One region of the Pseudomonas sp. TMW22091 genome, then DNA from elsewhere that is predicted to be linked to it. Evidence: riboswitches for the same ligand, from Rfam matches in the RefSeq annotation. Region 1 holds a riboswitch; each other region holds the start of a gene.
The links. A riboswitch is a leader RNA that binds a small molecule or an ion and turns the genes downstream of it on or off. The one in region 1 is predicted to bind cobalamin.
Positions count from the first base shown of each region.

Region 1 (4,519 bases):
AGAGTGACGAATCCGAGAACGTATCATTACCCAGTACCCGGCCTACCAGAATCAGGGCTGTACGGGTAAAACCCTTGGCCTGAACTTTCAGTGTAATGTCCGACAGCGTGCCGGTTACCCAATCCTGATCCGGCCAACTGGCTCTATGGATGACAGCGATGGGGCAGTCGCTGCCATAATGCGGAGACAATTCGCGAACGATGCTTTCAAGGTTTTTGACACCCAGGTGAATGGCCATGGTCGCTCCATGTTGCGCCAGACTGCTCAGTTCTTCTCCGGGCGGCATCACGGTTTTTTCCGCATAGCGTGTCAAAATGACGCTTTGCGAAATGTCCGGTAATGTCAGTTCTGCCCCCAGCAGCGCAGCACAAGCTGCCGTAGCGGTGACTCCGGGAATGATCTCAAAGGCGATGCCCAGCGCTCGCAAGCAGCGAATTTGCTCGCCAATGGCGCCGTAGAGGCTCGGGTCCCCGGAGTGCACGCGGGCGACATCGTGACCTTCGTCATTGGCGGTTTTGATCAACGCAATGATTTGTTCTAGATGCAACTCGGCACTGTTGATGACGCGTTCGGCGTGATGCCCCTGTAGTACCGCTTCAGGAACAAGCGAGCCGGCATAAATAATCACCGGGCAGCTACGGATCAGGCGCTGGCCTTTGACGGTAATCAGCTCTGGATCGCCAGGCCCGGCACCGATGAAATAGACAGTCATGGGAGTCTCTTGAAAGGGTCGTGATAGAGCTGTTCGTGAACATTGCTCATAGTGAGGCGGGGGATTATCGCGGCTTTTGCTCTGATGAAGCTAACGCAAAGGTAGCGGCTGATGATTTTTGCAGGGTAATCAACAGGCTGGCTGGCCATGTGCCGAGCTGTTCCGAAAGGGCCAAAGACGCGCTTTCGGCTATGCCAAAACACCCCGTATGCTCAAACGCTATTGTGGAGTGGTGGCTGAGCCTTGACGTGTACGGCGCCAATTGCTCGGCGCTGAATACCTCAAGCCTGAGATTGAGGTGTGCAGCCACTTGCAGTAACCCCGGCTCATGCTGTTTGGTGTCGATGCTGGCCAAAGCGCTGATCTCGCTGAGGCTGATGCCGGCTTTGCCCAGTGAGTGTTCTATCAGCGCGCGTAAATGTTCAGCGCTGCATCCTTGTCGGCAGCCAAGGCCAATCACCAGAATTGGCCCTGGGGCTGCCTCCCTCACGCTGAATACTGGCCGTCAGGTTTGCGACGGAACAACCAGGCGCTGATCACCCCCAACGCCAGCCAGAAAACGAAGTTGGTCAGTTGTGCGGCTATTTTAAACTGGGACTCAAGTGCTTGCGGTGCCAGGCTTGAGTGAACCAAAGGCTGGGGTGCGCCAAAGATATGCGGCACCAGCAAAATGGCAACCCCAAGTACCTTGAGCGCCCAATGTTTGCCGAAGACCAGCAGGGCAATGCCCACCGCTGTGGATGCGGCCGTGGTGACCCACCAAAGCTGGCGTTGCAACAAGTCGGCGGCGGCAGTGCCCGGCAGTTCCGGCGGCAGTCCCATTGTTGGAGCCAGACAGAACACTGCATACCCCGCCAGCCCCCAGAGCAGGCCCTGAGAAGTGCGGGTGGGGGCACGCAAGGTATACAGGCCCGCCAGCATCAAGGCGAAACCGACTGCAACCACCAGATTTCCACCTGTGGTGGACAGCACGCGCTGCCAGCCATCTTCCGGCTCCCAGGCCTCGGCATCATGCTCGTGGGCGGGCATGTTCATGTCAGCGTGGTCATGGGTTTCGCTTGCTGCCGGTTTTTCAAAGGTTTCTGCTTGCAGAATCAGTGGGGCAACCCAAAAACTTTGCAGCAGTGTCAACAGCAGGGCTGCCAATAAGCCGGTGAAACCCGCGGTTTGAGCGATACGCTTAATCATGGCAGGCACTCTCAATGGCACGGAAATGCAGAGCTGTGACGGGTGTCATGGGCTGCGTTGTGAACCGCATCGATGTGTGAGAAACCAGCAAAATAAACGAGGAAGGCCCCCAGCACGGCGGCGCTGACAGCGGCAACGATGCGTTGGCTTTGCGTGGTAGGAGTAGCAATGGCATGGGTGCTGCTGGTGCGAGTGGACATGGCGCTTGCCTCGGGGCTGGCAGCGGGCATGAGAGCGCAAGAAAACCCCGCGAACGAGGCTCGCAGGGTTCAACAGCGCCCGCCCACCGCGGGTTTGTTATTCAAAAAGAACCAGGCCGGTCTCCGGGCTTGCGAGGGGCTCAAAGGGCTTGAGCCTGTAAACATCTCCTTCCCACGCACGAGGCGCAGTGGCTTTGATGTTTCTCTCGCTTACCGTTGCGGGGGCAGCGCCGGACTTGTCAGCCAATAAATGCCTGACGCACCGGTTTCCCGTTTCACCCTGTGAAGGGCACCTGATACAAGGTGCTTAGGAAAGCACAGCTCTGCGGGGCAGGTCAAATCAAGTCAGGGCAAACCTCAGGATCAAGAATACTTTTAACCTTGTCGCGTAACTGATCAATGGAAAAGGGTTTGCCGATCAAATACACACCATCGGAAAGCTCCAGTGTTTCGGCCAGGCCGCTGGCAACCAGAACAGGCAAGTTTGGACGCAAGTGCCGGGCTTTGCCTGCCAGTTCCTGACCGTTGAAACCGGGCAGGCTAAAATCGGTCATCAGCAGGTCTATGCGCTCGTCCAGATTCTCAAGAGAAACCAGAGCCACTTCAGCGCAATCAGCATCAATTACGTTGAACTCCAGCTCTTCAAGCACGTCTACGATCAGCATTCTGACAATGCTGTCGTCTTCAACCACAAGGATCGTGGAGGTTGTTGCGGGCATAGTCATGATCTCTTCAAGAATTTGAACGTTGGGCTCATTCAGTACCGCTTGAGTCTCAACAATGTGGGCAAGAATAGCCTTGTGAAGGTTTAAATTGAATTATTTTGTACGAAATTTCTCTCTTGTCTGTAAGAAGATGGAACTGCTCGCCGCTTATCCTGCAAACTCTCGTTTTTGCCTCCAGTACGGACTCGACACATGAAATCCCCCGCATCCATTGATGAGCGAAGCTTTCGCAAGCTTTTAAGTCGAAACGTAGGCTTGCCCTTGGCCGTTGGCGTGCTCAGTGCCGTGCTATTTGTGGTGATGATCAGCTATCTGTTGTCGGTGATCCGCTGGGTCGAACACAGTGATCGTGTCATTAGCAACGCCAATGAAGCCGCCAGGCTCACGGTTGACCTGGAAACAGGGATGCGTGGCTACCTCATCACCGGAGACGAGCACTTTCTTGACCCTTATGTCGTTGCCAAGCCGCAAATAGTTGCGCAATTACAAAGCTTGCAAGAACTGGTCAGTGATAATCCGCAGCAAGTCGATCGACTCAAGCGCCTTGAAGCTTTGCAGAGAGAATGGGCGCTGTACGCACAGTCAATGGTTGATTTGAGTCGTCAGAACGGTGATTACAAAGCCGCGGTGCAGTCCGGCAGAGGCAAACGTCTGACGGATGAGATACGTAAGGAATACGAAGAGTTCATTCAAACAGAGCAGCAATTGCGGGTGGCCCGCAGTGATCAAGTCAGCCAGACGACCGTCATCAGCATCAGCCTTTACCTGATATTTATCCTCGGCCTAAGCGGGTTTCTGGCCTATGTAGGACGTCGTGATTTAGTAAACCTTTCAAATAGTTACAACGAAAACTTCGAGTCGTATATCAAGACGGCGGAACGGTTGGAGCGTCAGGCATGGCTGCGTAACGGCCAGACCGAGCTGGCTGAACAGGTATTGGGGCGTCTGACCCTGAATATGCTGGGACGCAATATTCTTCAATTCTGCGCCCAGTATCTGGGCAGCGTGGTGGGCGCAGTGTATGTGCGCGAAGATCATGGCGGCCTCAAGCGCGTGGCTTCTTATGGGTTTTCCCGTGAGCAAGAGGCTAAGGATCAACTGGTTCACAATGATGAAGGGTTGGTCGGCCAAGCCGCTCAGCAGGACCAGCTGATTCGTCTGGACAATGTGCCTCAAGACTATTTCTTTAAGGTCAGCTCCGGGTTGGGCGAAGGCGCGCCGCGCAGTGTGCTGGTGGTGCCAACCAGCGATGATGATCGGGTCAATGGTGTGATTGAGTTGGGTTTTCTCAGGGCCTTGACTGAGCGTGATATTGAATTGTTTGAATTGATCGCCGACAACATTGGTACATCGATTGAGGCTGCTCGTTATCGTCAACGTCTGCAAGAGGTACTGGCTGAGACTCAGCAGCTAAATGAAGAGCTGCAAGTGCAACAGGAAGAACTCAAGACCGCCAACGAAGAGCTTGAGGAGCAATCGCAGATCCTTAAGGAGTCGCAGACTAACCTTGAGACCCAGCAGGCGGAACTGGAGCAGACCAACGAAGCTCTGTCCGGTCAGCGCGATGCGATGAACCGCAAGAATATCGAGCTTAATGAGGCTCAGGTTCAGTTGGAAGAGCGCGCTCAGGAGCTGCAACGGTCCAGCAAATACAAGTCCGAATTCCTTGCCAATATGTCCCATGAGCTGCGCAC
Region 1 is NZ_SCFI01000003.1:87,790-92,308, reverse strand. It holds gene cobM (precorrin-4 C(11)-methyltransferase) at 1-712, opposite strand, end outside; gene EQV93_RS06980 (cobalamin biosynthesis protein) at 777-1,202, opposite strand; gene EQV93_RS06975 (CbtA family protein) at 1,199-1,900, opposite strand; gene EQV93_RS06970 (CbtB domain-containing protein) at 1,912-2,100, opposite strand; cobalamin riboswitch at 2,198-2,412, opposite strand; gene EQV93_RS06965 (response regulator) at 2,436-2,819, opposite strand; gene EQV93_RS06960 (response regulator) at 3,018-4,519, shown strand, end outside.

Region 2 (4,519 bases), on a different contig from region 1:
ACCTTGGCGTGTTGCAGCACCTGATCGACATAAAGGTCGACCGAGGCATGGTTTTGCACCTGCATGGGGTTGGCCAAACGCAGGCTTGGATAATCTTCAGGCAACTGCTGCGCCGCTTCGGCCAGCAGTGCCAGGCTTGAATCGCCACTGCACAGGATCACCAGCTCGGCGGGTGTCTGGCCTAAATCGGCAATGTTATCGTCCGATACAAAGCCACCGGGCTGAGTCCTGAGCAAATGCATGGCTTATACGCTCAACGCTGTACGCAAGGTGGATTCGAGCAATGCGGCGTCAAGGTCTTGACCGATCAATACCAGCTTGGTGTTGCGCGCCTCATCGGCGCCCCAGGCACGGTCGAAGTGTTTGTCAAAACGTGTGCCCACGCCCTGAATCAGCAACCGCATCGGCTTGCCCGGGATCGCGGCGAAACCCTTGACCCGCAGAATGCCGTGCTTAACCACCAGCGCGGTCAAGGCGTCCATCAACAGGCGCTCTTCGGCTTGCGGCAGTTCGATGGAGATGGAATCAAACGCATCGTGGTCGTGATCGTCGTGGTCATCATCGCCATCGTGATGATGGTCATGGTGGCTGTGACGGCCATCAATATGGTCTTCAGAACCCGCGCCCAGCCCCAGCAATACATCCAGTGGCAAGCGACCGCTGCTGGCCTCAATGATTTTAACCGCCGGTGGCAGTTCTTCAGCGACTTCGGCGCGCACCTTGGCCAGGTCTTCAGGGCTGATCAGATCGGCCTTGTTGAGGATCACCAGGTCAGCACTGGCCAGTTGGTCAGCAAACAGTTCGTGCAGAGGCGATTCGTGGTCAAGATTTGGGTCAAGTTTGCGCTGGGCATCGACTTGATCCGGGAAGGCCGCGAATGTACCGGCCGCCACGGCCGGGCTGTCGACCACGGTGATCACGGCATCTACCGTGCAGGCGCTGCGGATTTCCGGCCACTGGAAGGCTTGCACCAAAGGTTTTGGCAGGGCCAGGCCAGAGGTTTCGATCAGGATATGGTCGATATCCCCACGGCGGGCAACCAGCTCGCGCATCACCGGGAAGAACTCTTCCTGCACGGTGCAGCACAAGCAACCGTTGGCCAGTTCATAGACCCGACCGTTGGCCTCTTCTTCGGTACAACCGATGGAGCATTGCTTGAGGATTTCACCGTCGATGCCCAACTCGCCGAATTCATTGACGATCACGGCAATGCGACGGCCTTGAGCGTTGTCCAGCATATGGCGCAGCAAGGTGGTTTTGCCCGAGCCGAGAAAGCCGGTGACGATCGTGACGGGAGTTTTGGCCAGTGTTTTCATCGGATGCCCTTTGGCAAAGCGGCGGGCATACGGGACGACATCGCGGGCCTGGGCACACGGGTTTTCGCCACCGGATCACCCCGCCCGGTTGAAGTAAAAATCTGTCACGAGGCAGGTCTCCTGGCTTACGGCTGGGCGTCAGCCAAAGGCTGAGCCCTACTCTGCGCCTTCCCGCGTATGACGCAGTGGCATTGCACAGTAATCGACCGTTTACAGTTGCGGGGGCAGCCGCGGCATACCGCGTTCCCTTCTTAGCTTCGCAGTGCGAAGAACCTCGAAAGCGCAAGGCTACGCAGTGCCATGTAACAGGTCAATGCCAGTCGGTATCGAGGGGCGCGTTGTGTTCTAATTGCCGCCTTTTTTCGTCCTCTGCGCTTCAAGGATCTGTCCATGCCGTCCACCCCGCAAACCCGCGTCCTGATCATTGGCTACGTGTGGCCCGAACCACGCTCCTCGGCGGCGGGTGGGCACATGATGCAGATTATCGAGAGCTTTTTGCAGGAAGGCTGGCACATCACCTTCAGCAGCCCGGCAGGGATTGGTGAACACAAGGCCGATCTGGCCACACTGGGCATCGATGAAGTGAACATCGAGCTGAATAACAGCAGCTTTGACGCTTTTATCACTGAACTGGCCCCCGACATCGTGCTGTTCGACCGTTTCATGATGGAAGAGCAGTTTGGCTGGAGGGTCGAGAAACACTGCCCGGGTGCATTGCGCGTGCTTGAAACCTCCGACCTGCAAAGCCTGCGTGACGCCCGCCAGCAACAGCTCAAGGCACGGCTCAAGCACAATCCCGAGCAAGATGACTTCAGCAGCCTGTTCGCCCCGGCCCCCCGCGAAACCTATGAGCACATAGCGGATGCGGATCTGGCCCAGCGAGAAGTGGCCGCGATTTACCGCAGCGACCTCAACCTGATGATTTCCGAGTACGAAATCGACTTGCTGGTGGAGCACTTCAACGTCCCCAAAGCATTGTTGCACTGGTGCCCGCTGATGGTCGACCACGTGCCGCAGACCTACGTGCCCTATGAACAGCGTCAGCACTTCCTGAGTATTGGCAACTTCCGCCACGCGCCGAACTGGGACGCGGTGTTATGGATGAAGACCCATATCTGGCCCTTGATTCGCCAGCAACTGCCCACCGCGCAACTGCATGTCTATGGTGCCTACACCCCACCCAAAGCCACCGCCCTGCACAACCCGGCCCAAGGGTTTCACGTGCTCAACTGGGCCGAAGATGCGCTGGCCGTCATGAGTAACGCCCGCGTTTGCATGGCGCCGTTGCGGTTTGGCGCAGGGATCAAAGGCAAAATTGCCGATGCCATGCTCTGCGGCACACCCAATGTGACCACGCCGGTCGGCGCTGAAGGCATGCACGGCGACTTGCCGTGGGCCGGGGCCATTGAACAGAGCGCCAGCGCGATTGCTGCCGCCGCGGTTGACCTCTACCAAAACCCGCAGGCCTGGCAGCAGGCCCAACAACACGGGCAGAAGCTGCTGGCTGAGCGGTACTTGCAGTCGAGCCACGGCCCGGCGCTGGTTGAACGCATCAAAGCCTGCCGCGCCGAGCTTGAACAGCACCGGCGCAACAACTTCACCGGGGCCATGCTGCGACACCACCAGCATAAAAGTACGCAATACATGTCGCAGTGGATCGAAGCCAAAAACCGCCTTCAGGATTGATCCCAGATGTGCAGCAACACTTGAGTGAAGGAAGGCTCAAGCACGCGGTTTCCATTACCGCTGAGATGATTGGAGTCGAAAAACATCGGCTTGCCCAATGGATCAAAGGCCGAACACTGAGTACCCGGGCACAGCAAAGGGAATGGGTCCCAGACTGTCAGGCCCGGATGCTCACGCGTTAACGCCGCCAAAAGCTTCATTTGCGCTTCACGTAAACGTAAAAGAGGTTCACGTCCTACCGTCATGCCTTGAGAGCACACCGGATTCATGCGGTTGAACCAGTCAGAACAGCGATTGGGCGGTGATTTGAACAGGGGTTTTGGCGCATCTATCAGGACATGTACATTGATGGCCTCTAACCTTGCCAAATCGGCTTCAGCAGAAGTTTTTGCGGCGGCAAGCCTCGCAGGGGTTTGCTCCTTCAGCATCTGACTGATGACCGCGGTCTGGCCAAGGGCCCAGTCCCGGTCTTGCAGTTCCGGCATCCGCAGTGACGCCAAAAAAACAATGTCTCCCGGCTTGGCCCGGGCTTCAATATCCTTGAAGTCCGCTTCACGACCGCGGGCACAGTTGGCCGGGTCGGCATCCTGCAGGGTCACCACACCACAGCCGCCCTGCTCGTACACCACCACTTTAATGCCCAGCTTGATGGCGACATTATTGAGCAGAGTGCGATAGGCCGATGCATGGGAATCCCCAATCACAAACAGCTGACGCCCACGCACCCGGGCGTCATTTATTCTGTTAAAGGGCTCTCGCGGGTAATGCTTATAGGCATACCAGGTATAGGTGTCGCGGGTCTGGCTCAAGGACAGCCGCTCTGTGTTATGCGTGACCCAAAACGCGCTGCCGCCGAACAGGACAAGGGTGCACAGGGCAAGCCCGAAAGTCCGCCACGGCGTGCGCAACCAGAGACAGCTGGCAGTGCGCACGGGTAGCTCGATCCAGTGATAAGACACTGCGGCCAGTACAAAAACCACCAACGGATAAAGGAGTTGAACAACAACAAGCTGCGTCCCGGTGGTCCATCTCAATAACACGAGCACGGGCCAGTGCCACAGATAAAGTGAGAAAGACAAGCGTCCCATATACGTCAACCACGGCACTTGCAGCAGGCGCTGCAGGGTCGAGGTGTACTCGGGTGCAGGCAGTGCAAGCCCGGCTATCGTCAACACCGCGCCCAATACCGTGACAATGGCCATCGGGAATGGAAAATGAAGGGGTGTGGCCAATATAAAACCGCTGGCAAGCAAGCCCAGCCCGCACAGCAGCATGGCATTGACGATACCACTGGAGCGCAGCGTGCCGCGCCAGGCTTCAATCCCTTGATAAAGCATGGCCCCGGCGGCCAGCTCCCAAAAACGGCCGGGCAACAGATAAAAGGCTGAATGCGCGTCTGCCGGGGTCTGGATGGCACAGATGATGAGAGAGGCAATGGCCAGAGCCGGTAGAAGAGTCCACACCACAGGCGTCTTATTTCTATAGCGAAGCCACAGGAAAAACAGCACGGGGAACAC
Region 2 is NZ_SCFI01000015.1:50,213-54,731, forward strand. It holds gene cobN (cobaltochelatase subunit CobN) at 1-242, opposite strand, end outside; gene cobW (cobalamin biosynthesis protein CobW) at 246-1,316, opposite strand; cobalamin riboswitch at 1,410-1,608, opposite strand; gene EQV93_RS20890 (glycosyltransferase) at 1,707-3,002, shown strand; gene EQV93_RS20895 (acyltransferase family protein) at 2,993-4,519, opposite strand, start outside.
Region 2: another riboswitch for cobalamin. It lies ahead of cobW (cobalamin biosynthesis protein CobW); the one in region 1 lies ahead of EQV93_RS06970 (CbtB domain-containing protein).

Region 3 (4,519 bases), on a different contig from region 1:
GCAGGTCCGCCAGCGCTTGAGGCTCGAACAAAGAGACCCAGCCCATGCCCAGCCCTTCGACGCGGGCCGCCAGCCACAGGTTTTGAATGGCGCACGACAACGACGCCATGTCCATTTCCGGCAAGGTACGGCGGCCAAAAATATGTTTGTCGCGGTCATCCATCAACGCAGCCACCAAGACCTCGGCGCAATCGTTGATGCCTTCCACCTTGAGCGTCATGAACTCATCGGAACGCTCTCCCAACGCCTCAGCGGTACGCACTCGCTCCTCCTCGACCAACGCTTGAATCTTGCCGCGCAAAGGTCGATCGGTGATGCGGATAAACCGCCAGGGCTGCATCAGCCCTACGCTCGGGGCCTGATGCGCCGCTTCAAGTAAACGCGACAGCAGTTCAGGTGCCACACTGCCGCCAATGAAGTGGCGCATATCGCGGCGCTCGGCAATGGCTCGGTAAACAGCAGCCCGCTCTAGGGGGCTAAATGCATTGTTGCTCATGACACCTTCACGGCGCATGGCGCAAACAACGCGGCAATGGCCTGGGGATTGGACGGAAAGTAAAAGTGCACATAAGACGCAGTCATGCGCCCATCGCGATACACCGCTTCAGCGCCGCGCCCGCCATTGGGGCTCAAGCCCCGGGCAATGGGTTCAAGTTCGGTACTGGTCAGCGAGTGATGGTAGGTATGACCACGCAGCAGCCCTTCAGGCAGTTCGACGGCTTGCAATGCCAACGCCGCCAGACGTTTTTGCATGGTTGCCTCACCGGCCAGCAACCCCACCAGCTCAGCACGCTGGCCCTCTACGTCGGTCAGGGCATTGAGCAGATAAAGCATGCCACCGCATTCAGCCAGCAAAGGCTTGCCGCTGGCATGGTGGGCCCGAATGGCTTCCAGCATCGGGTGATTGCGCGACAGCTCAAGGTGATGCAACTCGGGATAGCCGCCGGGTAAATACAGACTGTCCGCTTCCGGCAATTGAGTATCGCGAATCGGTGAGAAGAACAGCAATTGAGCGCCCATTTCTCGCAATAACGCCAAGCTTGCGCCATAAGTGAAGGCAAATGCTTCGTCACGGGCTACCGCAATACGCACACCCGCCAACAGAGGCTCAACAGCAACAGGTTCAGGCGCATCAAACGTCACCGCGGGTGGCAGCGCTACCTCGCAGGTACTGGCCAAGGCATTGGCCGCCGCGTCAAGGCGGGCATCCAGGTCATTCAGCTCGCTGGCTTGTACCAAGCCCAAATGACGACTAGGCAATTCAATGCCGGTCTCTCGGGACAGCGCGCCATACCAACGCAAACCCTCAGTCAAACTGCCTTCCAGCAATTGCGCATGGCGCACCGTACCCACCCGGTTGGCCAGCACCCCGGCAAAAGGCAAGTCAGGTTGATAACGCGCCAGCCCCAAAGCCAAAGCCCCAAAGGTCTGGGCCATGGCCGTACCATCAATCACACCCAACACCGGCACCCCGAAATGCCGGGCCAGATCGGCACTTGAAGGCGTGCCGTCGAACAGCCCCATCACGCCTTCGATCAGGATCAAGTCGGCCTCACCAGCGGCTTCCCATAACAGACGGCGGCTTTCCTCTGCACCCACCATCCACAAATCCACCTGATACACCGGCGCACCACTGGCACGCTCAAGGATCATCGGGTCGAGAAAATCCGGGCCACATTTAAATACTCGAACCTTACGCCCCTGATTGCGATGCAAACGGGCCAAGGCGGCGGTAACGGTGGTCTTGCCCTGACCGGAAGCCGGTGCGGCGATCAATACCGCCGGGCAATGACGCGACTCTCTCATGCTTCAACACTCACAATTCGATGCCTTTCTGGGCTTTGATACCGGACTGAAAAGCGTGTTTGATCACGCCCATTTCAGTCACCGTATCGGCCAGATCAATCAGTTCAGGTTTAGCGCCACGGCCTGTGACCAGTACATGCTGCATCGGCGGCCGGGCTTGCAGGTCGCTCAATACTTGCTCAAGGTCGAGATAACCGTGCTTGAGCGCAATATTCAGTTCATCCAGCACCACCAGTCCGATGGCCGGATTGCGCAGCATTTCGCGGGACACTTCCCACGCAGCCTCGGCGGCAGCGATGTCACGCTGGCGGTCCTGGGTTTCCCAGGTAAAACCTTCGCCCATAACGTGATACCGCACTTGCTCAGGGAAGCGGCGGAAGAAAATTTCCTCGCCGGTGCTGTTGCGGCCCTTGATGAACTGCACCACGCCGCACTGCATCCCGTGACCCATAGCCCGAGCCAGCATGCCAAATGCTGAGCTGCTTTTACCTTTGCCATTGCCGGTCAATACCAGCAGCAAGCCGCATTCGTTTGGCGAGCTGGCAATGCGCTCATCCATAACTGCTTTTTTGCGCAGCATACGCGCCAGATGACGTTCATCACGTTCAGGGGATTCATTCATGGCAGCTCTCCGTTGGGGCTGAATTAAGCAAACGGGAGGCGGGGGAAATTGGTCACAAATCACACTGCATCGCCCGCCGCGAGAGTGCTGGATGAATCAGGCCGGTCTCCGGGCTCACAAGCGGGTCGCTCATTAATAGAACAACCCTTGACCGCACGCCTTCCCGTGACTGTTCACAGTGGCACTTTGTGCAGTTTTCACTCATTTACCGTTGCGGGGGCAGCGCCGGGATCGTGATGGCTGTGGCTTTCACAGTCACCTTCACCGGCTTCCCTGTTTCACTCGGCCAACCAAGGGTTGCAGAGCACCTGAAACAAGCCGCGAAGGTTAGAGGGTTGGGGGTGGAGCGTCAATTGAAGCCATGGACACCCCAACCTAAAACGAGATTTCCGACGTAATACACGCGCCAGATTAGTTGTCAGCTACAGTTTAAAAAGAACGTAGGAATTATCTCTTAGATCAAGCCTATGTCAGAGAAAGTTGACCCGGAATCCTTATCTCCCGTGATCGTCGCTTGCATTGATGATCAAGAGGATCACCAATGAAAGACTCGAAGGTTAGCTCTAATAATGAAAACTCTTCCGAGGGCTCAACCTTAAAGCGTTTCAAAACCTTAACAGATTTAGGCCAGTCGTTGGACACCCCCCTGTTGACTGAAGGATCTAAGAGAACGGGTCCGACAACAGGAATTTATCCGGTTAATGTGTTAGCGATGACACCCCATTCACAAGCCGCAGTACCTGGCCCCACAGAGGTATTCACTGAAGATTCAGACTTCGCCAATGAGATAGATACAACGCAAAACGAAGTGCCTGCCCTGCAAGCGCCTCAAACGCCTCAAACGCCTACAACATCGACCTTTGCGGCGCACCTTCAGGAAAATATTAAGCCAAAATTAGAACAGTGGCGCGAATACAACAAAATCAATAAAAACAAGATCCCCGACGAAGCCATTATCAAGCGCTCTAAAATTGAGGCACTTATTCAAACCGTCACTACAGCATTATCCATTTTCCATGGTCACCCTACTCTGCTTGACATCTTACACTTCGCCAATCGGATAGCCGTTATTTCCGAGCAAGAATGGAAGTCAGTTCAAGAAGCATCGATGAATGAGACGTTAATGGCTTTGAATAAAACCATTAACGCCCTTGAACAGGCAGCAAAGTCGCTGCAAACCACACACAACGACACATTGGCTTATTGGGAGGAATATGAACATGAACAACGTGAAACCCTCAAAAAGACATCGGCTGTTCTAATAATAGAACACATGCTGGGCTCACTGGACAAAGCTGATACTGCGTTTTCCGAAAAGGTAGACGCATCCGTTGAGCACGCCTTCAACCATGGGACTGTGGCATTTAATAATGAACTCGACACCCTGCTGCTGAAAAAAGTGAAGCTTCACAAATCAGAACGTTTTATTACCTTAGAAGAAAAGTCAAAGCAGGCCACTAAAGCTGCACAAAAAGCATTTAATTACTCACTGCACAAACTTCCAACACTCAAAGAAAAAACACAAAGTTCGCGAGCAATACAATACATTATTCCGGAACTATTTTCAGAATCGGGCCGTGCATTGAAAAGTGCTGCTGCTGATTTTGACAAAGCCCAATACGCCCTAAAAAAATCTGAAAGCACCAGCAATAAATTGATAAGAGCCGCTTATACAATGGGTAAAAAAACAGGCTCATTATTAAAATCAACCATTGAACTGATGGAGGAAGGTATCGTAGAAAGAGTGATATCAACGGTAGGAGATGCCTCCCACGATACGCTTGACTACACACGCACCAAGTTGCCTTCACTGGCAAAAAGGGGCGTTTACAGCCTTCAGATATTAGGACTAAGTGCATTAAAAAACTGGGGAGAATCAGTAACCCCCTCAAGTGAAGACAGTATTAATTTTGATGCCACACTGAGTGTCACGCCGCTCGAAATACTGGCCGCGACACAAGATCTTCTTGTGGTCACACAGAAAATGCTGGCCTCCGCGCATGAAGCGAGTAAAACAGTAAAAGCCTTAGAAAAAAAACAAGAGCCCACAGACAGCGAGATAAAAAAACTTCCCAACACACTAAGTCGGGA
Region 3 is NZ_SCFI01000001.1:62,850-67,368, forward strand. It holds gene bluB (5,6-dimethylbenzimidazole synthase) at 1-496, opposite strand, end outside; gene EQV93_RS00310 (cobyrinate a,c-diamide synthase) at 493-1,806, opposite strand; gene cobO (cob(I)yrinic acid a,c-diamide adenosyltransferase) at 1,817-2,428, opposite strand; cobalamin riboswitch at 2,511-2,755, opposite strand; gene EQV93_RS00320 (hypothetical protein) at 2,970-4,519, shown strand, end outside.
Region 3: another riboswitch for cobalamin. It lies ahead of cobO (cob(I)yrinic acid a,c-diamide adenosyltransferase); the one in region 1 lies ahead of EQV93_RS06970 (CbtB domain-containing protein).